DNA from 4 places in the Brevibacillus sp. MS2.2 genome. Region 1 is predicted to be linked to each of the others. Evidence: riboswitches for the same ligand, from Rfam matches in the RefSeq annotation. Region 1 holds a riboswitch; each other region holds the start of a gene.

Region 1 (7,484 bases):
AACGGCTTGGGAAAGTAGGTCTGGAGGATGTGTACCAGCTGCATGTAAACGATATTTACCGCTATCTTTTCCGGCTGACACGAGATGAGAGACTGGCAGAGGATCTGACACAGGAAACCTTTTGTCGCGCCTTCTCTTCCTTGGATGACTACCGTGGGGAAAAAGTACGGCCCTGGCTGTTCAAGGTGGCCTATCACGCTTTCGTGGACGGTTATCGCAAGAAGACGAAACAACGATTTGCGTTTGTGGAAGCCTTGCCAGAGCGACGTGATCATTCGGTGGTTGATCCGGCAGAGCATGTCGTGAACAAGGAGCTGTGGGAAGTGGCCCATGACTATTTGGAGCAACTTCCGGAAAAGCAGAGACAGGTCATTTTGTTGTCTGCCATGCAGTTTTCCTACGCGGAAATGGCAGAGGTACTCGGAATCGAGCTGGCAGACGTCAAGCGTTCCTTGTTTCGGGGACGACAAAAGATGCGGCAGTTGTGGAGGGAGGAAAGCCGGTGATGAACAAGGATGAGAATCATCGCGAGCAAAGGTTGCTTGCTTATTTGCGTGGGGAAATGGCGGAAGAAGATTCGAAACAATTCGAGGAGGAAATAGCCGCTGACGAGGAATACGCACAGCGGTTGGAGAGGCTTTTGTTGGGGGAAGAAACGAGAGAGGACAACGTGAAAATAAAACAGCCTGAAACACTGTCCGCTGAAAAACAGCGTGCCATTGTTCGCCGGGGGAAATGGAAAAATCGGTTATACAACGCTGGATTCACAATAGGGCTTCCCTTTTTGGCAGGAGTTGTGTTGCTGATTCTGAATGGCTGGGTTGGGTCTCTGATGCATGAAGATCTGTTTCACGTTGCGAAGTCGATGGTCAATTTTACTCAACCAGGTGTGAGAGTGGGGAGTAGTGGTTCACAGGTCGGATTGCTGTACGGAAACATCAGCATGGAACTACGCGAGCGGGTTGGGGGAGAAGAAAAGAACGCGGGCCGATTTGAGAGTACGAATGTGCTATGGAACGTGAATGCCAAGCCGCAATGGACAGACGGGGTCAGAGAGCAAAAGCTGTTTTTCCGTTATCCGACAGAGGGGGAAACGGAGGATACCATGTCTCTCACTTCGGCTGCCTGGACGACGATGGAGAAGCTGCCCGAGGGTACCGTTTCGCAGCTTGCGATATCATTTGATCACTTTTTGACGTATGACGAGTACTATAAACTGGTTACCCGCCATGTTAACTCTTCAGGACAAGATACAGTTTGGTTTGCGGTAGATACAGGAGTAGAGCTCAAGCAAGCTGAAAGCGATGCCGGAGATGTGCTGTTTGGCTCCGGGGAAGTATGGGGATTTGCCCAGCGAGAAATGGATTACGGTGGTGCATATGAAAAAGGGGATGGGGACAAGGTAATCGCAAACTATCTGGAGGAGATGAGGTATTTGTCAGAGCAAGAAGACCTGGCTCGCGATATCGGAAAATCCTTACTCTTTGGCAGAGATCTACAGATAGCAGAGCGATATAACTACATGCAGCAAAACGGAGTTCGAATCTACGGAGCCGTCCTCACCGGACCTACGAAAGAACTACTGAAGCTCAAGTCCGAAAAGTCGATAACAGCAGCGTTTCTAGGCAAGGTAAACTGGTGGAATTGGGAGCGACCTGCGGCATCGGGAACACAATACAGCTACTGATAGCAAGGTGCGAATTTTTGCACAAAAGGGTGTTGACATCGTGGAAGCGTTGGTTGTATGATTCAAACTAAATCAAAAACCGAATACGTTTTGGATACCTTATCCAGAGAAGGTGGAGGGACTGGCCCGATGATACCCGGCAACCGACATGACGCCATTCAGACGCAAGGAAGCGACTGATTGACAGGCGACATGCACGGTGCTAATTCCTGCAGAAACAAAAGTGGTCTGGAAGATAAGGGGGACATCAACACGGTTCTTACACGTGACGACAGCGACCTCTTTTCTTCGGGAAAAGAGGTCTTTTTATTGCTCCAGGGACACAAACAAGACAAGTAGAGATAGAGGAAAAATACGTAGAGGGGAGTTTTGGAATCATGGCATATCGCGCATTGACTGAACAGGAAGCAGTGGAGTACGTAAAAGGAATACCGGGTCTTTTTAGCGAAGGAGCCGATCTGACCAGTCGCGAAATTGGGGATGGCAACCTTAATCTGGTTTTTGACATTCAGGAGCCGGCAACCGGTAAGAGCGTCATTGTCAAGCAAGCACTGCCTTTTGCCCGCGTCGTGGGAGAATCTTGGCCGCTTACGATTGATCGGGCTCGTATCGAGAGCGAGGCACTCCGCATTCAGCACAAATACGTTCCAGACTTGGTGCCGCAGGTGTATCATTTCGACGGGGAGCTTGCGTTGACTGTCATGGAAAACGTCGGGGACCACATCATCATGCGCAAAGGTCTGATCGAAGGAAAGCGGTACCCGCTATTTGCGAAGCAAATTGGTCGTTTTCTCGCGCAAACCTTGTTCTTTACATCCGATCTGGGCGCGCATCCGTACGATAAAAAAGCGCTAGTCGGAACATTCATAAATCCAGAATTATGCAAAATCACAGAAGACCTGGTTTTTACTGATCCGTATGAAAATGCGCCTACCAACGACTTCAATCCGTTGATTCGCCGGGAAGTCGAGGCGATCTGGAACAACAGGCCGCTGAAGCTGGAAATCGCCAAGCTGAAATACGATTTCCTTACGCGCGCAGAAGCGCTGCTGCATGGTGACTTGCATACCGGAAGTATTTTCATCACGGAAAACAGCCTGAAGGCAATCGATCCGGAGTTCGCTTACTACGGCCCAATCGGTTTTGACATTGGGGCGATTATAGCCAATCTGCTGCTCAACTACGCAGGACAGCACGGTCTGCAAAAAGATCAAGGAGAACGGGAAGCGTACCGCGAATACTTACTGGAAACGGTCGAGGATGTCTGGAATGAATTCGTTTCGCAATTCGTTCAGCTCTGGCACAAGCACGCCAAAGAACGCAGTGCCCATGTCGAGGGACTGTGGCAAAGCTACGTGAAGCGCTTGATTCAGGATACAGCAGGCTATGCCGGATGCAAAATCTTGCGCCGTGTCATCGGCTTGGCAGGTGTAGCGGATCTGAATGCCATTGAAGACGACCAGACTCGCGCAGAAGCAGAGCGTCTGGCTCTCTCGATTGGAGAAGCGCTGATTCTCGGTCGCGGCAGCATAGACGAATCGACAGATATCACGGACATCGTACGCACTGTGACCGAACGTTACTATCAGGAGGCAACGACAGTATGACAACCAGCACCCAATTGGCACCTGTTAAGTGGGAGAATGACGCATTGGTCTTGCTTGACCAGACACGTCTGCCAGTAGAAACGATCTATTTGAACTTGACTACCTCCGAGCAAGTATGGGGTTCCATCCGTCGTTTGGAAGTGCGTGGCGCACCAGCGATTGGCATGGCGGCGGCTTACGGACTCTACCTTGGGATTCGTGGCAGTGAAGCGAGTAACTACGACGAGTTTTGGCAGGAACTGAACCAGCAGGCAGACTACCTGGGCTCTTCCCGTCCGACAGCCGTGAATCTGTTCTGGGCATTGGATCGCATCAAAGCTCGTGTTGAAAAAGAAAGCGGAGCGTCGATTGCCGAGTTGAAGGCGGCAGTGCTTGATGAAGCACTGGCGATTCAAAAGGAAGACGCTGAAGTATGCCAGACCATCGGAGAACATCTGCTCACACTGTTGCATGACGGTATGGGAATTCTCACGCACTGTAATCCAGGGGCATTGGCTACAGCAGCGTACGGTACGGCTACCGCTCCCTTTTATTTGGCAAAGGAACGCGGCTGGAACCTGAAGGTGTACGCGGACGAAACCCGTCCTGTCCTGCAAGGCGCTCGTCTTACTGCATTTGAATTGCAGCAGGCAGGGATTGATGTGACGCTGATCTGCGACAACATGGCCGCGATGGTAATGTCCCAAGGGAAAGTAGAGGCTGTCATCGTGGGTACAGACCGCGTAGCAGCGAATGGCGATGTCGCCAACAAGATCGGTACGTATGGGGTAGCGGTATTGGCAAAAGCTCACGGCATTCCTTTTTACGTGGCAGCTCCCTTGTCCTCTGTTGATCTGGAGACACCGACAGGCGCAGATATTCCGATTGAAGAGCGTCCAGCCGAGGAAATTACCCATGGATTGGGCAAACAGGTGGCTCCAGACGATATCAAGGTGTACAATCCTGCGTTCGATGTAACGCCTGCGAAGTACATTACAGCAATCGTTACGGAGACAGGCATTTTCAAGCCAGAAGAGATCGGCAATAGCAAAAAATAAAAGAACTATTTTAAGCGTTCGCCCTGTTGTTACTGGCGGGCGCTTTTTGCTCATTTTGGTGTTTTCCAGTAAAATAGCCAAGAAAAGGGGAGATTCGTATGCAACCGATTCAACGGATAGCCATCAATGAAGATACGTACTTGAAACAATTAGAATTAGCTGATGCTGAGGAGTTATTTTTGCTTACGGATTCGAACCGGGAGAGTCTTATGGAATGGCTGCCGTGGCTGAATTATACGAAGAAGGTAGAGGATTCGCGCCAATTCATCCAAGCGACGATCAACCAGTACAACGATAATCGGGGCATCAACTACGGTATTTGGTACCAAGGACGTCTGGCTGGTACAGTCGGTGTACATACGGTGGATTGGATTAACAAAAAGACGTCCATTGGCTATTGGCTGGGTGCGCAATTTCAGGGCAAGGGCCTGATGACAGAAGCAGTGGCGACCTACTTGGACGTATTGATCTTCGGGTCGTGGGATTTGGAAAAAGTAACGATTCAGGCTGCTACGGAAAACTTCAAGAGCAGATCGATCCCCGAACGATTAGGGTTTCAACTGGAAGGGATACTACGCCGGAATGAATTCCTTTACGATCATTACGTGGATCATGCCACTTACAGCCTGCTAAAAGAAGAATGGCTCGACTGGAAAACCGATAAAAAATCTTAGATCGAACTGTATGCTTCGATTGACAATGAAAATTCTGTAAATTACGATGGTGAAGACAGATCAAGAGGGCTGCGTGTGATTCGCAAGCCCTTTTTTAGTCGTGCTGTTAGGTTTGAATAAATAGAGGTGATTTATATGCAGACACTTCGGCAATTATCTTGGTTTTTTCGTGCCTATTGGAAACGGTACGTCATTGGGATCTCTGTGCTGTTTATTATCGATGTGCTCATGCTTTGGCCGCCGAAATTAATTGGCGACACGGTGGATTCGATTCGCAACAGTTCCCTGACGGACGCTGACTTGACGCAAACAGTGGTCATCTTGCTCATTTTGGGTGTTAGCTTGTATGGATTGCGGTTTCTCTGGCGGTATTTGTTAAATGGAGGAGCTTTGATACTGGAGAGGACGTTGCGTGAGCGACTGTTTGCCCATTTGACGAGAATGACTCCGTCGTTTTTTCATCGCAAACGCAGTGGCGATCTGATGGCCGTCGCTACCAACGACATTCCTGCCATTGAACAAACGGCCAGTACAGGGGTGCTTACGCTTGTCGATGCGCTGTTCATGACCGTGTTAACGCTGGGCGTCATGGTGACCGCGATTGATTGGAAGCTGACGCTGGCGGCACTGATCCCGATGCCGTTTTTGGCTTGGTCAACGGCGTACTATGGAAGGTTGCTGCATGAGCGCTTTTACTTGGCGCAGGAAGCATTCGGAGAGATGAATGATCATGTCCAACAATCTGTGTCAGGCGTTCGGGTATTGAGAGCGTTTGTACAGGAAAAGGCCGATATCGAGGCGTATCGCCGGGTCAGTGAAAAAACGTTGGAGCGAAATGTGAGCGTTTCGCGGATCGACGCCCTGTTCGAGCCGACGATCGCGATTATTATTGGCTTCAGCTTTTTGATCGGGCTGGGCTATGGGACGTATTTGGTGTTCACCAGCGCCATCTCCTTAGGGGATTTGGTTGCGTTCAATTTATACTTGGGTCTTTTAATTTGGCCGATGTTCGCCTTTGGTTGGCTTGTCAATGTGTTGCAACGCGGTGGTGCTTCCCACAAGCGTTTCACAGAACTAATGGTGGAGCAGCCAGATGTGACGGAGGCAGCGAATCCGGTCACGAGCCAAATCGCCAATACTGTAGAAGCACGCCATTTTTCTTTTACGTATCCGGGCACTGACAAGCCGGCACTCACCGACATCTCGTTTCGTTTGGGTGAAGGAGAGACGCTTGGGATTGTCGGACGGACAGGAAGCGGCAAGTCGACGCTATGTCGTGCCTTATTGCATCAATATCAGATGAAGGAACAAGCTTTGTTTATCGGGGGCATCCCGATCGAAGGACTCGCATTCGATACGCTGCGGGAAAAAATCGGCTACGTGCCTCAGGAGCATCTGCTGTTCTCACGGACGATTGTCGAAAATGTTGCATTCGGGAAACCACAAGCGACGACCGAGGAAGTGATGCATGCGTTGGAGCTTGCGGAGATGAAGAGAGATCTGGAGCAATTCAGAGATGGATTGCAAACCATGGTTGGAGAGAAGGGGGTCACCCTCTCCGGGGGGCAAAAACAGCGCATTTCCATTGCACGCGCTCTTTTGATGGATGCGGGAATCCTGATTCTCGATGATTCATTATCGGCTGTGGACGCCCGGACTGAGGAGAGCATCCTTCGTCATCTGAGACAGGAACGCGCGGATAAAACGACGATTATTACCGCTCATCGTCTGTCTGCCGTCCAGCATGCCCAACTGATTCTCGTACTGGATGAGGGGCAGATCGTCGAACGGGGGACACATGACGAGCTGATGCAGCGCAACGGCTGGTATGCAGAGCAGTACCGTCGTCAGCAGATGGAACAGGATGTGGCTGGTTGAGAGAGGGGGAAGGCGTTTCATGAGCAAAGAAAATGTATGGGGGCGTTTGACCGAGTACGCCAGGCCATTTCAAAAGCAAATACTAGGCGCGTTGTTTCTGCTCTTGCTGGGAACGAGTGCAGAGTTGGCAGGTCCTTTTTTAGCCAAGGTCATGATTGATAATCACATCCTGGCGATCCAAAAGCCTTGGTATCAACTGGACGAAGTGCCACCACAAGCAGCGGGGCAAGTCGCCTCACTGAACGGTACGAACTATATTCGTGAAGATGTTGCAGCAAAGATGGGTCTTGCTTTGGACAGTATCAAGCAAAAGGAAGTAAGCGTGCTGACAGAAGGCACGACCTATTACTTGGTTTCTGGCAAAGTAAATCCAAACACGCAGAAGCAATTCACTCCGATTGCGCCAGAAAACGGCAGGGAGCGCTTCGAGGTAACAACGAAGGATCAATCAGGTCAAAAGATGACCTCTACAGGCATTCGGCTGACCGCAGAGGAAGTCAAAGCGATGTATCAGGGGGATGTCCTGCCCATTGTCTGGCTGTCCGTAGGTTATGGAGCACTGATCTTGCTCTCTGCTGGATTCAATTACGTCCAGATTTTG
Region 2 (7,484 bases), on a different contig from region 1:
GGTCTGCAAAAGCTGGATGGAGACAAAGCCTTGCAATATGTTCGTTTCCGCCATGATGCGACCTCCGATTATACACGGACGGAGCGTCAGCGGAAACTAATGACGGCAGTCGTGGATCAGATGAAAAATGGTACGACGCTGATGCAGCTTCCTACCATATTGAAGGAAGTAACACCGTATGTTCAAACCAATATTAGCTCGGTGGACATGCTGAAGCTGTCTGCACTCGGATTAAAATTGAATACGTTAGAGCCGGGTAACTATCAATTGCCGCCAATGGGGATGTTCCGCGAATCGCACCGCGCAGGTTCTGTTCTGGTTCCGGATGTCGATCAGGTTCAGTCGTTTATCCAAGAAAAAATTGCACCTCCTACAGAAGCAACAGATCAACCCGTGGGAGAAAAGAAAAGCAGCACGCAAAACTAAGCGTGCTGTTTTTTTGTGTTTTGGGAAAGACTAACCATGATTTTCTAAGTTCTGAGGTGAAGATGTCGATGGATCGGGAAAGTGCACGCAATTGGTTTGAACATACCAGTGACCTGATTACGGAACATATCGATGAGCCAGAAGGCCGCGTGCGACTTTTCTATTTATCTTCTATGGCAGATGGCAAGGTTGTCTACAGCGAGCTTATCCCGAAGCTGCGTGATCTTTGTTTGGAGGAAAGTGGGATTGAGGAAGTCGCCAGGCATTTAGGTGCTTCCAGCAGCAATCGTGTTTTCAATGAAGGGGAAGCCATTGAGCGTTTACTCCGAGGTCATATTGTCATTCAAGTTGCGGAATCGCCCTACTGCTTGTCGTTTCCCAGCGATGGTACTGCTGGCAGAAGTATTCAAGCACCCGAAATCGAAACGGTTGTACTCGGCCCGCAGATCGCCTTTGTAGAAGAACTGAATGTGAACATCTGCATCATTCGAAAATATATGTCTACACCAAAATTGTTCCATGAACAATTAAGCGTGGGAATAAGCATACCGATGGATGTGTCGATTTTATATTTGAGCGGGACGGCAGATGAGGAAAATGTGAATACGGTACGTCAGCGGATTTGTGATCTGGAGTTAGACAGCAGTCTGGATTCTACCATACTGGCGCAGCATATCGCAGACAATGAGAAATCATTATTTCCTACGCTTCAGCAAACAGAGCGTCCAGACCGGGTCGTACACGGATTGCGACAAGGACAGATTGCCATACTCGTGGAGGGGAGCCCGTTCGCTTTACTCGGTCCCACCACCTTACTGCAATTTTTTCAGTCGCCAGATGACTATTATTTGCGCTGGAGCCTTGCTACTTTCAACAGACTCATGCGAATCTTTGCCATGATCTTGTCCCTGATCCTGACCCCGATCTACGTGGCTGCGCTGACCTATCATTACGAGATGATTCCGGCAGACCTTTTGCTTTCCCTTGCGCAATCACGCTCCCGAGTACCGTTTCCACCACTGTGGGAGGCTATTTTGATGGAATTGATTATTGAGCTTTTGCGGGAAGCAGGAGCGAGGCTGCCGACCAAAGTCGGTCAGACGATTGGTATCGTTGGCGGTATTGTGATCGGACAGGCCATTGTTCAGGCCGGATTCACCAGTAATATCCTGATTATTATCGTTGCCCTCGGGGCTTTGTCTTCCTTTATCGCACCTAGCTATATGATCGGTTCTACGATCCGGGTTATTCGTTTTCCAATGATTTTGCTGGCGGGCATGCTGGGGGCATTGGGCATTGTGGTCGGATTCAGCTTCCTAGCCAGCCATTTGCTCCGACAGACGAGCTTGGGGCGTCCTTACATGTACCCCATTTACCCCGTGCGCTATTCCGATTGGAAAGATGGCTTTATTCGCGCTCCATTATCCTCTCTTTCCGAACGCCTCAAGTTTTTTACACCAAAACGAGTACTTCGTTTTGACAGGGGAAAAGCCAAAGAGAAGAAAGACATTGACGAGTAAGCGAGGCTGCTATGAACATTAACATCGATGTAAGCAAGGGCAATACAATATCAGAATATCTTGCAGGGTTGCTGGTGCATGGTACTCAACTTGGAATGGGCATCTTGGGCTTTCAACGAATCATTGCGAAGGAAGCAGGGCATGATGCTTGGATTTCGGTCATACTTGCAGGCTTGGTTACGCATCTAACATTGTGGATCATTATCAAGACCATGCAAAAATACCCTTCGGCTGATATTTACGGCATTCAAGATGATGTGTTTGGAAGGTGGCTAGGAACTGCTGTAAGCATCATATTTATAATCTATTTCATATTGACAGCTGGAATCATTCTTCGCAGCTACATCGAAGTTGTCCAAACCTGGGTGTTCCCGAATTTACCTACGTGGATTTTAGCTGGAATCATCCTTTTTCTTGCGTTCTACACCATCGTGGGAGGGATAAGAGTCATAGCTGGCTATACGTTTTTTTCCATTATAGCAACGGCATGGCTAGTCTTTGATTTATATTTCCCTTTGGAATTCGCACGATGGGAATATTTGTTTCCGATTATGGATACCAGCTTTGAGAACCTTTTCAGAGGAATGATGGCCATGTCATTGACCAGTGTCGGTTTTGAGGTTCTCTATGTCGTCTATCCCTATGTACAGAATAAGGACAGGGTAAATAAAAGTGCACAGTTGGCGGTGCTGGTGACTTATCTTATCTATTTATTGGTCATGATCGTGACCTTGGTCTTTTTTAGCCAAGGTCAGCTCATGAGGACGATCTGGGCGACACTCAATCTGCAAAAGATGGTGTACCTGCCCATTCTGGAAAGATTTGAGCTGGTCGTTATCTCGCTGTGGCTTATCGTCATTTTGCCGAATATCATGCTGTATTTGTGGTGCTCGGCGCGAGGACTCAAGCGTTTGTTTTGCTTCAACTTGCGAAGTTCATTGTATTGGATTTTATCGGTGATTTATCTTGCTTCCTTGACGATGCTTTCCAGACAGCAGATGAATTGGCTTTATACTATGCATGGGAAAATTAGCATATGGGTTGTGTACTTGTACCCCTATTTTTTGTACGTTATGGTCTTGCTGAAGCAGCGAACGCAACGGGCAAAATCGAAGAGCAAAGGAGAGAGTGCCTGATGCTTGATGAGCGGAAAAAGAGGATGCCCTTTATCAAACGGTTTTTGGCGTTGTGGTGTTCTGGCGTCATGATAGTCACAGGCTGTGGAGATCGGCAGATTTTTGATGAAACTGGACTTGCCACAGCTGTCGGTTATGACTTGTTAAAGGATGGAAACATTCGTGGGACTGCAATCATGCCCTCCATTAATCCAGAGGCCAAAAAAAAGATACAGATTTTCTCAGCAACGGGGGAGACCAGCAAATCAATCCGGGATCGGGTTAATCTACAATCAGATAAAAGAGTATTGGGTGGGCAGATTCGTGTCGCCCTCTACAGTGAAAACTTGGCAAAACGCGGGCTTGGCAGTATCGTTGACACGCTGTATCGGGATTCCTCTATTTCCAGCAGGGTTTATCTTTGCCTGTTTGAAGGCGAAACATATGATATGTTAACGTATCCCTATTCTGAAGAAGGGAATATCGGAATCTATTTATACCGTATGATTGAGCAAAATATTGAAGGGGAAAAAATTCCGTCTTCCACCATGCATGAGTTTTTTCGGGCCTATTATGACAAAGGAATCGACCCGATCATGCCGTACATTGCAAGAAAGGGAAATGAGCTGCAAATCAAGGGTATCGCATTATTTCAAGGGGAGCGTTATGTAGGGTGGATCACACCAAAGGAAGCCTTTTTAATCAAGCTCATGCATGGAAAATTCAGCATTGGCAGCTACGATACTTCTGTTCCTGCTCATATTTTTGGGGAGGAGCCAAAGAGCCGCGGAAGTAAAAAAGATCGTGTGCAGCTTGTCTTTGACACCATTTCCAGCAAATCTCAAATTGATCTGACCCAAGTGTCCCCCCCGGTCTTTGATATTCATATCCGATTACATGCGAGAATTTTGGAATTAACCCTTCCGCTGAAGCTAGAGAATGCAAAGCTGATGAAAATCATGGAGAATGCACTGGAAAAAGAGATCGAAAAAGAATTGCAGAAAGTAGTCAGTAAATTGCAGGGCCTCGATGTCGATCCCGCTGGATTCGGGATGGTGTATCGTGCAAATAGAAGAGGGATGGCAAACATGACGCAGGCCGAGTGGAGAAAAATGTTCAAGGAAGCAAGGTTTCGCTTTCACGTAAAGTCGACAATCATCCGCAACGGCGTCATGGATTAAAAAACTTTTCCTGCTATTACTATTGACGTGATATTTTCAAAAAGGATATAATCCGTTTTGTATCATCATGAAATAGAAAAAACGAACATAATATACGTAGATATCTTTCTTATCAAGAGAGGCGGAGGGACAGGCCCTATGAAGCCCGGCAGCCGGTTCATTTTCGAATGAACGTCGCGGTGCCAATTCCTACAGGATTGTTTGGATCTTGTGTAGATGAGAAGGGTGGATGCGAACGTATACATTGCGTTGCAGCCCCTTTTTCGTTTATTGAAAAAGGGGTTTTCATATTTTATCAAGATTGTGGTCGGGAGGTGGATGCGTTGATCCAACTGCGTCATTTGCATAAAAGCTATCAAGTACAAGGTAAAACCATCCCAGCATTAACGGGGATCGACCTTTCCATAGAGCAAGGAGAAATATACGGGATTATCGGACACTCTGGTGCAGGGAAAAGTACGTTGATCCGGTGCATCAATTTGCTGGAGCGCCCAACTTCAGGGGAAGTTATTGTGGACGGCGTCGATTTGACTAGGCTGGATGAAGGGAAGCTGCAAGAAAAGCGCCGCTCAATCGGCATGATTTTTCAGCACTTCAACTTGCTGTCTTCTTCGACAGTCGGTGAAAATGTCGCTTTTCCGCTCAAGCTGGCCAAGCGTCCAAAGGCAGAGATTGATAAGAAAGTAAACGAGCTGCTGAAGCTGGTTGGCTTGGAGGCCCATAAGGACAAATATCCGTCCCAGTTGTCTGGCGGACAGAAGCAGCGTGTCGGGATCGCCCGGGCGCTCGCGAATGATCCAAAAGTGCTGCTCTGTGACGAAGCCACATCGGCTCTCGATCCGCAGACGACGAACTCCATTCTGGCACTGCTCTTGGACATCAACCGCAAGCTGGGCTTGACCATTGTGTTGATTACCCACGAGATGCACGTCATTCGCTCCATTTGTGATCGTGTCGGCGTAATTGACGGCGGAAAGATCGTCGAGTCGGGTAACGTACTGGATGTATTCCTTCGTCCGAAGCATCCAACGACACAAGAATTTGTGGAACAAGTAGCGGATTCTACAGAGCTGCGTGAAGCAGTCGAGCACGAAAAGGCTTCGGGGAACCGCACCATTGCTCGTGTCACCTTCCTCGGAGAAAAAACGTACCAGCCGATCCTGTTCCAAACGATGCAAGAGACTGGTACGGTGTTCAGCATTTTGCAGGGAACAATCTCCCGCATGAAAGATACGCCGTATGGTCAGTTGGTGATCGAGCTGGAAGGCGATGTTGCACAGAATCAAAAGACCATTGAGACGCTGCGCCAACGTGGCTTGGAAGTAGAGGTGATATAAATGGACTGGACATTCGAGAATGTGGATTGGGCTGAAATCGGCTTAGGTACGATGGACACGCTCACGATGCTCGGCTTTTCCACCCTGTTTACCGTCCTGATTGGTTTGCCATTGGGAATCATTCTGTTTTTGACTTCACGCGGACAGCTTCTGCAAAACCGCACTTTTTATACGATCGCATCATTCGTTGTCAACGTATTGCGCTCGGTACCGTTTATCATTTTGATGATTTTGCTGATTCCTGTGACGAAGATGATCGTAGGAACCTCACTCGGCGTATTGGGGGCCATTCCGCCGCTCGTATTTGGTGCCGCTCCGTTTTTTGCACGCTTGGTGGAAACCTCTCTGCGTGAGATTGATAAAGGCGTGATTGAGGCCGCACAATCTATGGGGGCTTCCAATTGGCAGATCGTCTGGAATGTCCTTTTGCCAGAGTCTAGATCTGGACTAATCGCGGGTATTACGATCACGACGGTTACGCTGGTCTCCTACACCGCGATGTCTGGGGTAATTGGCGGTGGTGGTTTGGGTGACTTGGCGATCCGATACGGTTATCAGCGTTTCCAAACCGATGTCATGATTGTGACTGTTGTTATTTTGCTGGTGATGGTACAGATCTTACAAACGCTGGGGGACCGTCTGGTTCTGAAATTCAGCCGCAAATAGGATCTTTCCATATAGATTTTCAAAAAATAAGATGAAATACATGCAAGGGGGAAATCATTCATGAAAAAGCTAGTCGTATCTGTACTTTCTACTGTATTGGCATTTTCTTTGGCAGCTTGCGGAGGCAAAACGGAAACAGCACCTGCTCCAGCTGAAGGCGGCGCACAAGGCGGACAACAGGAAGTAACATTGAAGGTAGGCGCTTCTCCCGTTCCACATGCAGCAATCTTGAAATTCGTTCAACCAAAACTGAAAGAACAAGGCGTGAACCTGGAAATTAAAGAGTTCACCGATTACGTACAACCTAACGTTCAAGTGAACGAGAAACAACTCGACGCTAACTTCTTCCAGCACAAGCCTTACCTGGAAGACTTCAATAAAGGACAAAACATGAATCTGGAGCCAGTAGTGGCTGTACACATCGAGCCATTCGGCGCTTACAGCAAAAAAGTAAAATCTGTGGATGAATTAGCTGATGGCGCAACAATCGCGCTGCCAAACGATCCAACAAACAGCGGTCGCGCACTCGCACTCTTGGAGAAAAACGGCGTGATCAAGCTGAAAGAAGGCGCTGGTATCAGCGGTACTGTGAAAGACGTTGTTGAGAACAAGAAAAACCTGAAGTTCAAAGAAGTAGAAGCAGCAATGCTGCCACGCGTTCTGGAAGAAGTAGATCTGGCGTTGATCAACACCAACTACGCGTTGGAAGCAAAGCTCGTTCCAACCAAAGACGCGCTGTTTATTGAAGATAAAGATACTCCATACGCAAACTTCCTGGTAGCTCGTCCTGACAACAAGGATTCCGAAGCAATTCAAAAGCTGGCAAAAGCACTGAACTCACCTGAAGTGAAAAAGTTCATTGAAGATGAATACAAAGGCGCGATTGTTCCAGCGTTCTAATAGTATAAATAATTGATCGATCAACAAAGTCCAACTGGCCGAAAAGCTGGTTGGGCTTTACTTTTGTTTATAATGTAGTGAATTTTCATAAAATTAAATTAAATCTACAGCAACCCCGTTTTCAACCCAATTCCGGTCGAGTATATTGTGTTTGAAATGAGAAAATATAGATAAGGTGGAATTTTCAGATGAAAAGAAATCTCAAGTTGTTTCTTGGCGCGATGCTGGTCGCCGGAAGCGTGTTAGCTGGATGCTCCACGAGTACGCAGCCATCAACAACAACCCCTCCAGCTGAGGGAACCGCAGCGCCCGCTGAAAAGCCTGTAAATGCAAAGCCGC
Region 3 (7,484 bases), on a different contig from region 1:
CAAAATTTTATCCAGATCTCCTGGCCGCTTTGTGTTAAACAAATATTCCAAATTATCATAAATCGGTTGCATCCACGGTCGAAGCTTCTCTTCTTTTTCGCCGGGCAAATAGCCGATGTCTTTTCCAAGCGGAACAATAGGTCTTGCCACTAACAGTTTTTTGTATTTTTGCTGGTCCTCGATTTGCAGCAGGCCCGCTGCTAATGCCAGCAAGGTTTTTCCTGTACCGGCCTTACCGGTCATGGTTACTAAAGGAATATCATCACGTAACAGCAATTCGGTTGCCATCCGTTGCTGCACGTTACGGGCTCTGATGCCCCAAATCGGATCATCATCTGAAATAAGCATTTCTAACATTTTTCCGTCCGGGTCGACTTTTCCAATCGCTGAAATAGATGGGTTGCATTCGTCCTTCAGCACTAAAAATTGATGAGGGTAAAAGCGATAGCGCGGAAAACAGGAGGCCAGTTGCAGCTTTCTTGTCGCATAGTAAGTCTTGATGATGTCGGACGCTACCATCATCTTCTGATACCCCGGGTAAATACTGGAGAACTCTCCCACAACTCGATCCGAAAGAAAATCCTCTGCGGAAATATTCAATGCATCAGCCTTGACTCTCATGAGAGCATCCTTACTTACCAAAATGACTGGTCTTGGCTGTGGCTTTCCGTTTTCCTCCTCCTGTAAGTTTAGTGCGACCGCCAAAATGCGGTTGTCATTACTCATTTCCGTAAATTGTTTCTGAAGGCGGTGGAAAGAGGAATGATTCAATTCCACCCGAAACAACCCACCTGTTTCTAGGGTAATGCCTGTGTGCAATTGCCCCAGCTCACGAAAACTGTCAAAGAGCCGAGATACGTACCGAGCATTGCGGCCAATTTCATCCATGTACCGCTTTTTGGAATCGATTTCTTCTAATACGACGGCTGGTATGACAATTTCATTGTCAGCGAAAGAAAACATCGCCCTTGGATCTTGCAGGAGTACGTTGGTGTCCAGTACGTAGATTTTCTTCAAAATCTCGCCTCCTATTACCCTTCTTATATACCCTATGCAATTTTTGGAGGGATGCTCAAGTGCGGCGACGTGATGTACTACAGTCTATGTTCAGGTAGACAGAGATAGACGACCCATTGGCAGAATGAAAATGGACAGCCCAGAACAAAATACTTGTAACCCTGCCCTCCTCACGAAGGACGGCAATACTGGGAAAGGGAGAATGCCTGTGAAACGGATCATGATCTGCTGCCTCGGTTTTAGCTTGTTGCTTACAGCATGCATGTCGGGAAATAAACCACCGGCGAATCAGGCTGCACAGCCGAAGCATGCCACTCATACGCAACGCGTTCAGCAAACAACTCCTGAGCCTGCTTATAATCAATCTTCTCAAGCCACCGCTGACCGTCTGGTCCAACTGGCAACACGTGTGAAAAGGGTACACAGCGCGACTGCTGTGGTCTTGGGCAAATATGCCGTAGTCGGTATTACGGTGGACCCGAATCTGGATCGCCCAGAAGTCGGCGTCATTAAGTATACGGTTGCGGAAGCACTGAAAGAAGACCCTCAAGGAGCGAACGCTGTCGTAACGGCAGACCCTGCCATCGTACAGCGGTTACGTGAAATGAGAGATGATATTCGTCGCGGCCATCCTGTTGCCGGAATTACGGAAGAGTTGGCAGATATCGTAGGTCGGATCATTCCCCAACTGCCGCGCAGTGTGCAGCCTCGCGAAGAAACCCCTTCTCAGGTAAAAGAAAAACGCATGCACAAAGAGCCGCAAGGACAAAACAAGATCAACGCAAATCGTACAGGAACACCTTAAAAGAAAAGAGGTATCCCCCGGATTTAAGCCCGGGAGAATACCTCTTTTTCTTTATAGACTGGTGTTTCAGATGGTAAATGATCCAAAGCTTGCTTCAAATCTGCCACCAAGTCATCGAAATCCTCTAAACCAGCTGACAACCTGATCAAACCATCTGTGATTCCCCTTGCTGCTCTTTCCTCAGCAGGCATTGCTGCATGTGACATCGTAGCTGGGTACGAGAGAATTGTTTCGACTGCCCCGAGGCTGACAGCCACAATCGGCAATTTTACGCGATCAAACAACGCTTTTGCTCGCTCGCGGTTCCCGACATCAAAAGAAAGAACAGCCCCATGACCAGTCGCTTGTTGTGTTTGAATCAAATGACCGGGATGATCCGCCAGTCCTGTATAGTAGACTCGGCTTACTTGTGGATGCGATGACAACCAGTCAGCCAAGCTCGCGGCTGTTTTCGTGCTCACATCCAATCGGGCTTTCAATGTTTTGAGCCCACGCATCACGAGCCAGCAGTCCTGCACACCCAGAATCGCTCCCATGCCATTCTGGATAAAGTAGAGCTGCTCCCCCAACGCAGCCTCTCTGGTTACAGCCAGACCTGCCACGACGTCGCTATGCCCTCCGATAAACTTCGTTGCACTATGAATGACCACATCCGCGCCAAGCTCCAATGGCCGCTGGTAATATGGGGTAAGGAACGTATTATCGACTATGACGAGCAAGTTGTGATCCTTCGCGATACGAGAAACTGCTGCAATGTCTGTCACCTTTAAGGTGGGATTGGAGGGACTCTCCAGGTATACCCCTTTCGTTGCCGGTGTAATGGCCGCACGAACAGCTTCTGTATCTGTTGCATCCACGAACGTAACGGAGATGCCCATTCTTGACAATACCTTTGTCAAAAACCGAAACGTGCCACCGTAAACATCCTCCGCCACTACAACATGGTCTCCAGCTGAAAACAACATGAACACGCTGGAAATGGCAGCCATGCCAGATGAGAACGCGAAACCGCGTGCGCCTCCCTCCAGAGACGCAATGGCTTCCTCCAAAGCCTGCCTGGTCGGATTGCCTGATCTGGCATAATCAAATGTACCTGGCTGATCAATATCAGCCTGATGAAACGTGGAAGCCTGATAAATCGGAACCGACGACGCACCTGTGAACGGGTCAATGCAAGTCGAACCGTGGAGGAGCTTGGTTGCAAAATTCATCGTACACTCCCCCCTACGACCAAACTAGCATTCAATGCCTGAAACAAATCGGCTACGACATCATCTGGATGCTCGATGCCAACCGACAGTCGCAACAATCGATCACAAACACCGACATGCTCTCGTACTTCTTGCGGGATATCGGCGTGAGTCTGCGTCGCCGGATACGTACACAATGACTCGACGCCACCCAGACTTTCGGCAAAGGACACGATTTGCAGATTTTGCAGGAACAATCCCACCTGCTCTGCATCACGTACACGGAACGATACCATCCCACTATGCCCAGTCGCTTGATTCACCTGGATCTCATGCCCCGGATGCTCGGGCAAACCTGGATAAAACACCTCCGCAACTGCTGGATGCTCACGCAGCTTTTCCGCTACGATCAAGGCATTGGATTGATGGCGCTCCATCCGCAAAGCCAATGTTTTCATCCCGCGAACGAGCAGCCAACAATCTTGTGGTCCGAGCACAGCACCGATTGAATTGTGCAAAAACCGGATTTTTTCCGACAACTCTTCCCCTTTTGTGACGATGAGTCCAGCCAGCACGTCGTTATGTCCTGCCAAATACTTGGTTGCACTATGTAGGACGATATCTGCGCCAAGCTCTAGTGGGCGTTGACAATACGGGGTTAAGAATGTGTTGTCTACAATCGTCAGGAGCCCGTGCTGCTTCGCCAATTGCGTTACAGCTCGAATATCGGTAATCTGCATGAGTGGATTGGTTGGTGTCTCAACAAAGATAGCCTTTGTATTTGGAAGAAGCGCATTTTTGAGTGCACCAATGTCACGCAAATCCACGTATGAAAACGTCAGACCGTAGCGAGAGAGCACTTGCTCGAACAATCGATAGGTTCCCCCGTACAGATCGAGTGAAACGATCAGATGATCCCCTTGGGAAAACAAGCCCATGACAGTATGAACAGCAGCCATTCCTGAGGCGCAAGCGAATCCTGCATCCCCTGATTCCGCTTCAGCGATAGTCTCCTCCAATATGGTGCGAGTAGGATTAGCTGTGCGCGTATAATCATATCCAGTGCTCTGGCCCAAGGCAGGATGGCGATAAGCCGTTGCATAGTAAACAGGAAAGCTCACCGCCCCTGTTTTTTCGTCTCTGCCTACTCCCGCCTGAATCAACTTTGTTTCCAATTTCATGTCTGTTTCTCTCCCTCCAATAGTGTACGAGGGCATCAAAAAAGCCCTCTTTCCTCTGAAAGAAGGCTTTGTTTACGTCACCGTAAGCAAATCCTTCTCATCTTTCAGAGTTTGATAACTCTGCAGGAATTAGCACCATTATCTCCCTGTTAACATACAGGTGATTGGTTGCCGGGCATCATCGGGCCAGTCCCTCCGCCGCTCTGGATAAGAAGATTGCTATTCAATTCGATTGAACCTAATACTAATGGATCGGCAGGATTCTTGTCAACAATTTATTTCCACCTGTTAATTTGCATCTTTCAAGGCGGTCATAACTTGATTGTCCAGCTTCGCTGCCGCGTTTTTGTCATACGTCTTTTCATATTGTGGTTCTACGGAAATACGGGAACCATAAAACATAATATCACGAACGGCCTCAATTTTGATTTCTGCCATGGCCAGCTTGAGCGGAACACCTTCCAGTCGGTCTGTTTTGACGGTAGCACGACCATTAATGGCAAAAGATGAGCCGGCACCGATTAAATGCAGGACAACTTGCGGTTCCTTCGCAATATTAGCCAAAATACGTGAGCGATTATCCACGGCAAAACGAATCGTATCGGCGCTGACAGCATACGTCCAGGACAAGGAGCTGAGCGATGGTGCCCCTGACTCATGATCTACTGTGCCCAAGGTAACAAAACGCTCCTTTTGCAAGAGCTGGAATAAATCTTCGGAAAGAGATTGGGAAACAGTTTCAGCCATTTCAAAGCCTCCTAACAAACGTTTTGTACGTTCATTTTACCCTTCGCCTAGCGGATAGGCAAACGTTTCCTCTCCACCTTGATTCTGGTTGTCTTTTTCCCTAGACTGGTAGGTAACGATACCGAATGATGGAAGGGGATGGACAGCTTGTCGCCTACAGACCGCCTCATGCAGCAAATTGACCAAGTTCTTGAAGAGCTTCAGGAAGTTCGGAAGGTAAATGAGCGGATGCATAAAATTGCAATGTTCCTGGAAGATATTCGACTAGCAGATGTGATCCAAAATTACACAGCCCCACGCAAGCTGCTCTGGATCAATTTCCTCGCAGGTCTTGCCCGGGGTCTGGGATTGACGATTGGTACTGCTATCGTTTTGGCTTTCCTCGGTTCCCTCTTGACGCAATTTCTATCAATCCCCATTCTAGGGGATTACATCAGACAATTGGTGGAGTACGTCGAGACTTACAAGCAGCGACCTTAACGTTAGAGACTAGTCTCTGTCGTCGTCATGATCTTCGTCGTCATCGTCCTGGTCATTATCGTCATCATGATGTTTGTCGTGCTTTTTCCAATAGCCATACGCGTTGCCATTGGGATGCTTATCTTTCTGCTTCCCTTTTTCTTTTTTCTTTTTGTCATCATCGTCGTCTTCATCCTCGTCTGTTGGCTTCACAGGCTCGACAATGACTTTTGTGCTTAATGCAACGTCAGCTTTCTTAACCAGCTTATCATCTTCATACAATGCGAATTGAATCGATTTGGCGCTAAAGGAACGATTCTTGTAAGACAACGTCAAAGAAAACTCACCTTTGTCATTCGGTTCAATTTCTTTTTTCTGACCGTCTGGAGCGATCACAAACAATTCAGTATCGTCCTTTTTATTCCAGCCGCTTACTGTCCCCTTCACCTGGATGGACTTGGCGGCAGGATTGTTTACAGCAGTTGCCTTGATGGCATATTCGGTCGCTTGATCCTTGTCAGGAGCGTTAACAATTTCTACCTGAACGGATTCGGAATCAACCTTCTTGCCATCCTCGTAAACCTCGATCAAGGCTTTTTGATCTTTTGCTGCTTGTACATCCTTCACTGAAACCGTAAAGCTGCCTACGCCATCCCACAGCTTCTTCACGCTTGCGTCTTTTTTCACGCCATTATAGGTGACAGTTACTTTGTCTGCCCCCTGCTTGACAATTCCTTTTACTTTTAATTCCTTTTTCTTCGCATCCAATACAGACATCGTATGGATGATCATTTCCTTATCTTCTTCTGCTTTTGGAACGATCTTTACCTTTTCGCTATCGACCAGCTTGCTGCCTTCATAGGCACTCACGGTTACATACGGCTCATAGGATGCATCAGGAGCTTCAAAGCTGACTGTGAAAGAGTGCTCGTCGGTTGGAACGACTTCAATGATATCGGAATTCGGCTTTTTCACAACCACCTTGGTGACATCGGAAGTCACAATCCCCTTTATGTACACCTTGTTATTTTCAGTCTTGGCATTTACGCTCACAATTTCTTCATCGTTGTCTGTCAGGCGCACTTCCAGCCAAATATCGCTGTAGTACTCGTTGTAGATACGCTCCCACTCCGCTTTGTTTTCTTCCATAAACGTTTGGAGCTTCGTATTCAAGTTGATTTCTTCTACAATGATGTACAAGTGATCCGCTTGATTTTTCAAGAGCATGTTCAGTGTGGTTGGATCATTTTGGGCAAGTTCTTTCAGATTGTAGCGTGTAACTTGCTTACCCTCGTCGTTCATGACTACCTTTGTGGCACTTGGACTTGCAATCGAGCTTGCATCGGCAAAAATTGGCGTCAAACAGCCAAGAATACCTGCCGCAGTCACCACTGCTAATACGGGCTTGGTCATGTACTTTTTCAATGGTAGTTCCCCCTTCTAGTCTGCCAAAATCCCCCTGCATGCTTGGGGCATGAATATTGACGGGAAATCATTTTCAAAAGTTGCATCTTCCAAGAAACCGCGTCTTATTACCTATAAAAAACGCTTGATACAAAAAAACTCCACCCAACTTCCGAATCATTTCGGCAAGTAGAGGGGGAGTCTTTGTCCCGTTAGTTGCAGTTGTACTTGGGTTCACTTTCAATCGCGACCAATAAAGCTTCGACTGATTCAGCAGGGTATCGCACTTCCATGGACTGAGAGTCAACGCTCCCGAATAGCACGTACCAACTGCCTTCCTGTCGATAGCCAATATCACTCATTTGATGATCCTCTTGCAGCAATTGCAAGAAAAAAGCAGCTGTATCCAAAGCAGAGCGGTCTTCTGGTCGCGCATCGGCAACCACTTGAATTTGCAGCCAATTAAAAAGTGCATCTTCACGCTTCACGCGGTTCTCCTCACTTTCGCCCAGTTTGCTCCGGCTTGATCCGTACCTTTACAATCACGAGAATCGCGATCGCCACCATCATTGCACTTTTCACAGGAAGCTGCACATCCAGAATAGCGAAAATGAGAGCTCCGGCAAATAAAAGGATGTACAAGAGCACGTTTTTCAAAATAGGCATACGAATACGGGTAGC
Region 4 (7,484 bases), on a different contig from region 1:
CCAAGGCGACAGTTCAGTCCGATCACGTCAGCGCCTGCGGCTTTCAGCTCGGAAAAAGCGTCTGTCAGAGCGTAACCATCACGTGTGCGCCCTACTTCCAATGTGGCTAACTGCGCGATTACAGGTACATCTGTGAGTGGACGGATTACCTCAATCGCCAGAAGCAGCTCCTCCAAGTCCAGGAACGTCTCCAGAATCAGTCCGTCTACCCCCGCATGCAACAGTGCAATCGCCTGTTCCTCATACTGGTCACGGTATTCATCCAAAACCTTTTTCTTTACCCGTCCAGCCAAAATCGATCCGATGCTTCCAGCCACATAAGCATCATCCTGTGCGGCTTCCCGTGCAATAGCGACTGCGAGCCGGTTAATCCGTGCTACCTTATGCTCCAGACCGTAACGACTCAACGCATCTCGGTTGGCAGAATACGTATTTGTCTCCAGGAAACGTGCACCGGCCTGATAGTAGGACGTATGAACTTCATGTACCAAACGAGGATTGGATAAACACAGCTCCTCAAAGCTGACGCCAACCGGGACGCCCAGCCCGTGCAGCTGGGTCGCCATCGCACCATCTCCGACTAGCAAGTGGTCTTTCAAATAGGCTCGTAAATCTTTCTTTCTCGTCGTCAACTCAATCCCTTCTCTCCCATATTCATTATCTTTACACTTCAAAAATGGATGGACCTGCATTGAAATAACGCGCTTCAGGGTGAGCAAATACCATCGCCGATACGGAAGCTTCTGGCTCCATCATGAAGCCCTCTGTCAGCTGAACGCCGATATCCTCCGGACGCAACAGACGGAACAACTGCGCCTGATCTTCCAGGTTCGGGCAAGCAGGATAACCGAAGGAGACACGAATGCCCTGATATCTAGCACCGAAGCGCTCAAGCATCGTCATCTCAACCGGGTCCGGTATGCCCCACACGTCGCGCATAACGTGGTGAATTCGCTCAGCAAATGCCTCTGCCAGCTCCAATGCCAAGGCTTGGAGGACATGAGAGCGCAAGTAGTCACCACGCTCTTTTAGCTCTGTAGATTTTTCGCGAATCCCGCCCCCAGCCGTTACGGTCAGGAATCCGACATAATCCATTTCCTTGCTCTCCACTGGTCGCAAGAAGTCGGACAGGCAAAGATGAGGTTCTTCCAATTGACGCGGGAACGAAAAGCGCTCCAGCAGCTTGCTGTGGTCTTTTGGATCATAGACCAAAATATCGTTGCCATCTGACTGAGCCGGGAAGAACTGATACACACCGTGTGTCGTAATGGTTCCTTTTTGCTTCGCTTCATTTAATAGTTCTTCCACAATGCCATACAGTTCCAGTACCTTCTCGTCGCCTGCCTCTATCAATCTATCTACATTTCCGCGAACACCGAGGTGTTTTCCGAGGAGCATCCGCAGGTTCAAATATGGTTGCAAATGGCTGAGCGGATATTGTCGCAAAACATGTCGTTCACAATCAGGCGGCAGATGGATTGGAACGGTTCTGCTGATGGCTGAGCGAGCTGGCAATGGTGCTTTTTTCTCCTCGACAACAGGCTGAGCCGTTGCAACTGCTTCCAGCAGATGCTGCTGTTCCTCTACCAAGCGATCACGTTCCTCCGGATTTTGCAGACGATTCACGAGCTCCAGACCATCCATGGCATCTTTTGCGTATAAAACAATTCCACGGTATTCCGGTGCGATCCGGTTCGATGTGAACTTGCGCGTCAACGCCGCACCGCCTACCATCATCGGGATATCAATGCCTGCATCACGCAGGTCTTGTGCAGTAATGACCATTTGCTGTGCGGATTTTACCAAGAGTCCAGAAAGACCGATGGCATCCGGCTTTTCTTCTCTGCAAGCGGCAATCAGTTGCTCTGGCGGTACCTTGATCCCCAGGTTTACGACATTGTAGCCGTTGTTTGACAAGATAATTTCCACGAGGTTTTTTCCGATGTCGTGTACATCGCCCTTGACTGTCGCCAGCAAGATTTTCCCCTTGGCAGCGGCATCGCTTTTTTCCATGAATGGCTCTAAAAACGATACGGATGCCTTCATCACTTCCGCGCTCTGCAACACTTCTGCCACGATCAGTTGGTTTCCGTTGAACAGGCGACCGACCTCTTCCATCCCAGTCATCAACGGACCGTTGATGATCTCGAGCGGTGTGTATTTATCCAAAGCCAGCTTCAGGTCTTCCACCAGACCATCCTTGGAGCCTTCGACAACATAACGGGCCAAACGTTCCTCGAGTGTTAACGAGGAGACTTCCACACTGACTTCCTTTTTCTTTTGGCGATAAAATTCGGTGAAGGCCGCCAATGTCTCATCATTTGTCTCGAATAGAAGGGCTTCTGCCAGCTTTCTCTCGTCTTCTGGAATCGAAGCGTAGCGTTCCAGCTTTTCCGTGTTGACGATGGCGTAATCAAGCCCTGCGAGAGTCGTGTGATACAAGAAGACCGCATTCAGCACTTCCCGACCCGCTGGAGGCAAGCCGAAGGAAACGTTACTGACACCCAGGATCGTCTTGCAAGCAGGCATTGCTTGTTTGATCAAACGAATGCCTTCTACCGTTTCCTTTGCAGAGCCGATGTATTGTTCATCCCCTGTCCCTACTGGAAAGACGAGTGGATCGAAAATAATATCCTGTGGCTTTATTCCATACTGGTTGACAAGAATGTCATATGAGCGTTGCGCGACCTCCAGCTTCTTTTCGCGCGTGATAGCCATACCTGCTTCCTCAATCGTTCCAACGACAACGGAGGCACCGAACTTGTGAATAAGCGGAACGACTTCCTCAAATCGCTCCAACCCGTCTTCCAAGTTGATCGAGTTGAGAATGGCCTTCCCTTGTGAGTAGCGAAGTCCCAGCTCCATGACCTTGGCATCTGTCGAGTCGATCATGAGGGGCGCTTTTACTTTTTTCACGATGAACTGTAGGAATTTTTCCATATCTTCGTATTCATCACGGTCAGGATCAGCCAAGCATATATCGATGACATGTGCGCCTCGCTTTACTTGGGCCCGGGCAATATCGGATGCTTCTTCATAGTGACCAGCTGCAATCATTTCACGGAATTTTTTGGAACCAATGACATTGGTCCTCTCCCCTACTAGCAGGGGACGATTGTCATCTTCGACGTAAACGACCTCGATCCCGGAGACCGCGCTCAGCGTTTCTACGGCTGCACTGCGCGGCTTGCAGTCTTTCAATGCTTCTGCCATCGCTTGAATATGGTCAGGCGTTGTTCCGCAGCAGCCGCCAGCGACGTTTATCCAGCCCTGTTCAGCAAACGCCAGCATTTTGGAGGCAAGTCCTTGTGGCGTTTCATGGTAATGGCCGTTCTCGTCTGGCAAGCCTGCGTTTGGATAACAGCTAACCGCACATTGGGCAATTCCTGACAGTGTCCGCAGATGATCACGCATGAACTCTGGGCCTGTCGCACAGTTCAGACCGATGGAGACTGGCTTTATATGCTCCAAGGAGATGTAAAACGCCTCGATGTTTTGGCCCGCCAGTGTCGTGCCCATCGGCTCAATCGTACCTGACAGCATCACCGGGAGCTCCTGTCCAAGCTCTTCAAAAGCTTTGCGAATCCCAATTCCACCAGCCTTGACGTTCAACGTATCTTGCGAGGTTTCCAAAAGAAGAACATCGGAGCCGCCGAGAATCAGACCTTTTGCCTGACGATAATACGCCTCGACCAGTTCTTCGAATGTAACACCGCCTGTCAACGAAAGGGTTTTGGTCGTAGGTCCCATTGCACCTGCTACAAAACGCGGCCACTCCTCTGTGGAATAGGCATCCACCGCTTCTCTGGCCAAGCGAGCTGCCGCTATATTGATCTCAAGGTCTTTCTCCGGCACATCATACTCAGCCAAAACGATGGAAGCAGCACCAAACGTGTTTGTCTCGACGATGTCTGCGCCCGCCTCTAAATATTTCTCATGAATGGAACGGATCACATCTGGTCTGGTCAGGTTCAGGAGTTCATTACAGCCATCATAGGCTTCACCGCCGAAATCATCAGCAGTCAGGTTCGCCTGTTGAAGCATGGTGCCCATTGCACCGTCCAGAATCAGAATTTTCCGGGAAAGCTGTTCGCGAAAAGTTGGTTTCATTGACGTGCCCCTTTTCTCCCTAGCATCGGCTTATTCTCTGTAATTGGGTAAATAAAATAAAAAAATCCTCTTCTTTGAAAGAAGAGGATTTGTCAGCAGATACGAAAACGCCTGAGACATCCTCTTATCTTTCAAAGCACGTAGCTTTGCTGGAATTGGCACCGGATTTTTACCGGTTGCCGAGGCTTCATCAGGCCAGTCCCTCTGCCTCTCTGGATAAGAGTCGTACACTTGTCATTTAGTTGTTATGCGTAATGTCTTGAATGTTTGCAAGTATCTTAACACCCCCGTTGTCTCCTCGTCAATTGTGAATTGTCTATTTTTTACTGAGCCTCTCCTCTTACGCGCCCATTTTTGCCTAAGCTGGGCATCCGCCTAGTCCAATATCGGCATTCGTGTATAGACTGGAGTATAACGGAAAGGAGGGGAAACAAAGATGAGTACATCTTTCTGCGGTAACGGATTCTTCGGTGACTGCTTCGCAATCGTGCTCGTGCTGTTTATCCTGTTGGTTATTATCGGGTGCTCGTGTGACGACTGTTAGATAAGTGTGTAAAAAAGGCTATCCCAAAAGCCATCAGGAATGGCTGCGGGATAGCCTTTTTTTCTTGTTATTTGGTGATGATCTTGCCTGTCACGGCATCCAGAGTAATATATTTGCCCGCCAGCTTTTCGTCGCTCCACGGCACATACGCCAGCTTTGGTTGAGCTAATTTTTGCCCATCCACATCTTTCATCAAATAGACCAGCTTTAAAGGCATGACGCGTAAATACGCCTCAACAGCCTTGTCTTTCGAGACGATTTCGTCGGATGCTGGAAGCTCCACCAATTCGTGCGTCTCTCTGTAGTTTTCAAACTTTGTCACTTTGCCAGAAGACGGATCGACTGTTACTGAATAAGCCGCTTTTTGCCCGCGATCCTGTACTGGAATGCCATCCTTGCTCATGAGATATCTGAATTCCCATTCGCCCGATGACACAGGATTCGATTCGCCTGGCTGTATGACTTGCGCCAATTGCACTTCTTTTATGCCTGGATCAACGTATTTAGACAGAAAGGCAAGTGCAGCTTTCTCCGCTTGCTCGCGTTTGACTGTCACTGCTGCATCGGATCGCGGTGATCCCAGCCCGACGACACTGCCTGTTTCTGCAAGGACTTCTACGCCGATATACTTGTCATTTTTATCATTCCAGACGTATTCCTTGCGTCCGTCACGGTTACTCTCTCTATAGGTCGAGTCATCCACTTGTATGCCGAATTCCGCTTGCAGCAACGCTTTTGCCTCATCCTTGGAGCGAACCTTGACGTATTCCTTTGGAGATTCGATCGGATGTGCTTCCTTCGTATTCAACTGATCATAAGCAAGCCCGTTATCTCCCGTTCCATACACTATCTTGCCATTGGTCGCGTCGATATGCCACTCCGTACCATCTTCACGTCCTCTTTGCATGAAGGAAACAGCGGGTGTGTACTCCAGAATAGGTTGCCACTTCTCCCCTTGTCTTGATTCTGGCCGTATTCTCGGGTTCTGCACGTATCGAAGCTTCATATGCTCACTCAGCTCTTTGATGGCTTCCTCTTCTGACACAGCAGTCGATACATCCGGGTACTGCGACGGCTCGAATGTTTCGGGCTCCATCCTAAAAGATTGGACGTGGCCAGAGTCAGTTGTTATTATGCTAATTTCATCAGACAACACTGGCAGTTCGTTATGATATCGCAGATACACCCCTGGATCGTTGGCGTCCAATAACCGATAGTTATCACTATCCGCACCGAGCAGTTTGTTCAGGAACTGTCGCTCTTGCTGCAAGGCTTTTTCTCCTTCTGCTTCTTTCCGGCTCGCTGCTTCCTTTTCATCCCTATTCAAAAGTCTATACGATTCCAGTGCTTGACCATTTCCATAGATCACAAGCGAAACCTGATGCCCCTCCTTGTTCGTTTTCCCCAAGATGAATGACATGCCATCGTGGTTCTTTTCTTTATCCAAAAGAAGAAGGGATGGGCTCAAATCGGGCATGGCGTCTGTCAGCTTGGTGAAAAAGGCTTGTTCGCTCTTGTTCAATCGCCCGAAAAACGCGACTTGCTCACGTTCGTCAATTCCAACCGACAATACGTCGAACGGAACGGGCTGGCCGTTTTCCATACGTTGATAATTCACGCTCATCCATGGGCCTTTTACCTTATACTCGTCGGTATAGATCTGAGTCTCGACGTGCTGATAGGACTGGTTGCCCTCCCCAAGGAAAGCTTGTAGAAATGCGCTTGCTGCTTTCTCCGCAGTCTTGGCTGATGGCAATTTCTCTTCCTTCTGTTCTCCTCGATCACCATTGATTGTAAAGCTCTCAATTTGTCCTGTCTGTATATCATAAGCAACATTGGCACGAGCATTATCGCCTTCCAATAACGTTAGATTACTGATTCCATGGCTTGTACGATCCACTCTTATTGTCATGTTGCTCAAAGCTGGGATCGCCTTTTTCAAGGGCAAAATCGCCTCTTCTGCCGATACCTTTACGCCGTTCTGCTTTGCCTCTGTATTCTTTTTATCCGTTCCAGTCGTTGCGACCGCACTCGCTAAATTTTTTCCACTCGGCATCTGCGAAAACCAGCCTTGCTGGTGCATGCCCACAGCAGTTACCGCCAAGCAAGCAGCAAGTGATCCTGCCATGAATATTCTGTTTCGGTTCTTGTGTTTGCTCTGTGCAATCGCACCTCTGATCCGCAACTCCATCTCTTTTGTAAACCTCACTTCTTCGAGAGATTCTTGACTCCCATTCCGTACCGCTTCGCGAATTTGCTTATCTACGTCCATTCCAATCCCTCCTTTTCACACAATGCCTTAAAATGTTTTCGGGCGCGGGACAATTGGGTTCGTACGGCATCTTCTGAAATATCCAACACTTGCGCAATCTCTTTTATCGACAAATCTTCATAGTAATGAAGTACCATAACTTTTCGGTATAAAGGCGAGAGCTTCATCACCTGCTCCGCTACCTGTACCTTGCTCAGTTGTCCGATGACGGCCGATTCAACATTTGCCGTGTCGATCTTTTCGGGGGGTGCTTCCTCTTTGGAGAGGTATGTAGAAAAAATCTGGCGAAAGGACCACGAACGCAAATATTTGCGGGACTCGTTGATCGCAATTCGGTAAAGCCACGTTTTCACGCTGCTCTGATGGCGGAACTGATCCAAACCCCGATACGCCTTCAGAAACACTTCCTGGGTGATGTCTTCCGCGATTCCACGATCCTTGACGATCAGGTAGGCGAGCTGCACGATGTTGTCTCCGTACTCGCTCATGAGTCTTGTCAGCTTCTCCTCGTTGGTCAATTGCAGCGTCCAGTCCGCTTCGCTACTTTTGGCACTTGCA

What was found. A riboswitch is a leader RNA that binds a small molecule or an ion and turns the genes downstream of it on or off. The one in region 1 is predicted to bind S-adenosylmethionine.
Region 2: it holds a riboswitch for S-adenosylmethionine, as region 1 does, so the genes downstream of both, HP568_RS12815 (methionine ABC transporter ATP-binding protein) here and mtnK (S-methyl-5-thioribose kinase) in region 1, are expected to answer to the same signal.
Region 3: it holds a riboswitch for S-adenosylmethionine, as region 1 does, so the genes downstream of both, HP568_RS09270 (aminotransferase class I/II-fold pyridoxal phosphate-dependent enzyme) here and mtnK (S-methyl-5-thioribose kinase) in region 1, are expected to answer to the same signal.
Region 4: it holds a riboswitch for S-adenosylmethionine, as region 1 does, so the genes downstream of both, metH (methionine synthase) here and mtnK (S-methyl-5-thioribose kinase) in region 1, are expected to answer to the same signal.

The regions. Positions count from the first base shown of each region.
Region 1 covers NZ_JABSUZ010000010.1:50,867-58,350, reverse strand. The annotation lists gene HP568_RS11620 (sigma-70 family RNA polymerase sigma factor) at 30-506, shown strand; gene HP568_RS11615 (anti-sigma factor) at 506-1,687, shown strand; SAM riboswitch class I at 1,784-1,929, shown strand; gene mtnK (S-methyl-5-thioribose kinase) at 2,065-3,294, shown strand; gene mtnA (S-methyl-5-thioribose-1-phosphate isomerase) at 3,291-4,331, shown strand; gene HP568_RS11600 (GNAT family N-acetyltransferase) at 4,430-5,005, shown strand; gene HP568_RS11595 (ABC transporter ATP-binding protein) at 5,141-6,883, shown strand; gene HP568_RS11590 (ABC transporter ATP-binding protein) at 6,903-7,484, shown strand, end outside.
Region 2 covers NZ_JABSUZ010000011.1:113,185-120,668, forward strand. The annotation lists gene HP568_RS12795 (LCP family protein) at 1-426, shown strand, start outside; gene HP568_RS12800 (spore germination protein) at 495-1,946, shown strand; gene HP568_RS12805 (GerAB/ArcD/ProY family transporter) at 1,958-3,082, shown strand; gene HP568_RS12810 (Ger(x)C family spore germination protein) at 3,082-4,242, shown strand; SAM riboswitch class I at 4,349-4,465, shown strand; gene HP568_RS12815 (methionine ABC transporter ATP-binding protein) at 4,566-5,579, shown strand; gene HP568_RS12820 (methionine ABC transporter permease) at 5,580-6,245, shown strand; gene HP568_RS12825 (MetQ/NlpA family ABC transporter substrate-binding protein) at 6,306-7,145, shown strand; gene HP568_RS12830 (peptide ABC transporter substrate-binding protein) at 7,334-7,484, shown strand, end outside.
Region 3 covers NZ_JABSUZ010000008.1:32,206-39,689, forward strand. The annotation lists gene HP568_RS09255 (PhoH family protein) at 1-1,017, opposite strand, end outside; gene HP568_RS09260 (YhcN/YlaJ family sporulation lipoprotein) at 1,220-1,822, shown strand; gene HP568_RS09265 (trans-sulfuration enzyme family protein) at 1,846-3,033, opposite strand; gene HP568_RS09270 (aminotransferase class I/II-fold pyridoxal phosphate-dependent enzyme) at 3,030-4,193, opposite strand; SAM riboswitch class I at 4,288-4,407, opposite strand; gene HP568_RS09275 (pyridoxamine 5'-phosphate oxidase family protein) at 4,482-4,940, opposite strand; gene HP568_RS09280 (DUF5665 domain-containing protein) at 5,109-5,420, shown strand; gene HP568_RS09285 (hypothetical protein) at 5,430-6,824, opposite strand; gene HP568_RS09290 (hypothetical protein) at 7,016-7,291, opposite strand; gene HP568_RS09295 (YlaH-like family protein) at 7,302-7,484, opposite strand, start outside.
Region 4 covers NZ_JABSUZ010000004.1:122,063-129,546, reverse strand. The annotation lists gene HP568_RS04935 (bifunctional homocysteine S-methyltransferase/methylenetetrahydrofolate reductase) at 1-632, opposite strand, end outside; gene metH (methionine synthase) at 664-4,110, opposite strand; SAM riboswitch class I at 4,232-4,333, opposite strand; gene HP568_RS04925 (YjcZ family sporulation protein) at 4,547-4,654, shown strand; gene HP568_RS04920 (YcdB/YcdC domain-containing protein) at 4,722-6,926, opposite strand; gene HP568_RS04915 (sigma-70 family RNA polymerase sigma factor) at 6,917-7,484, opposite strand, start outside.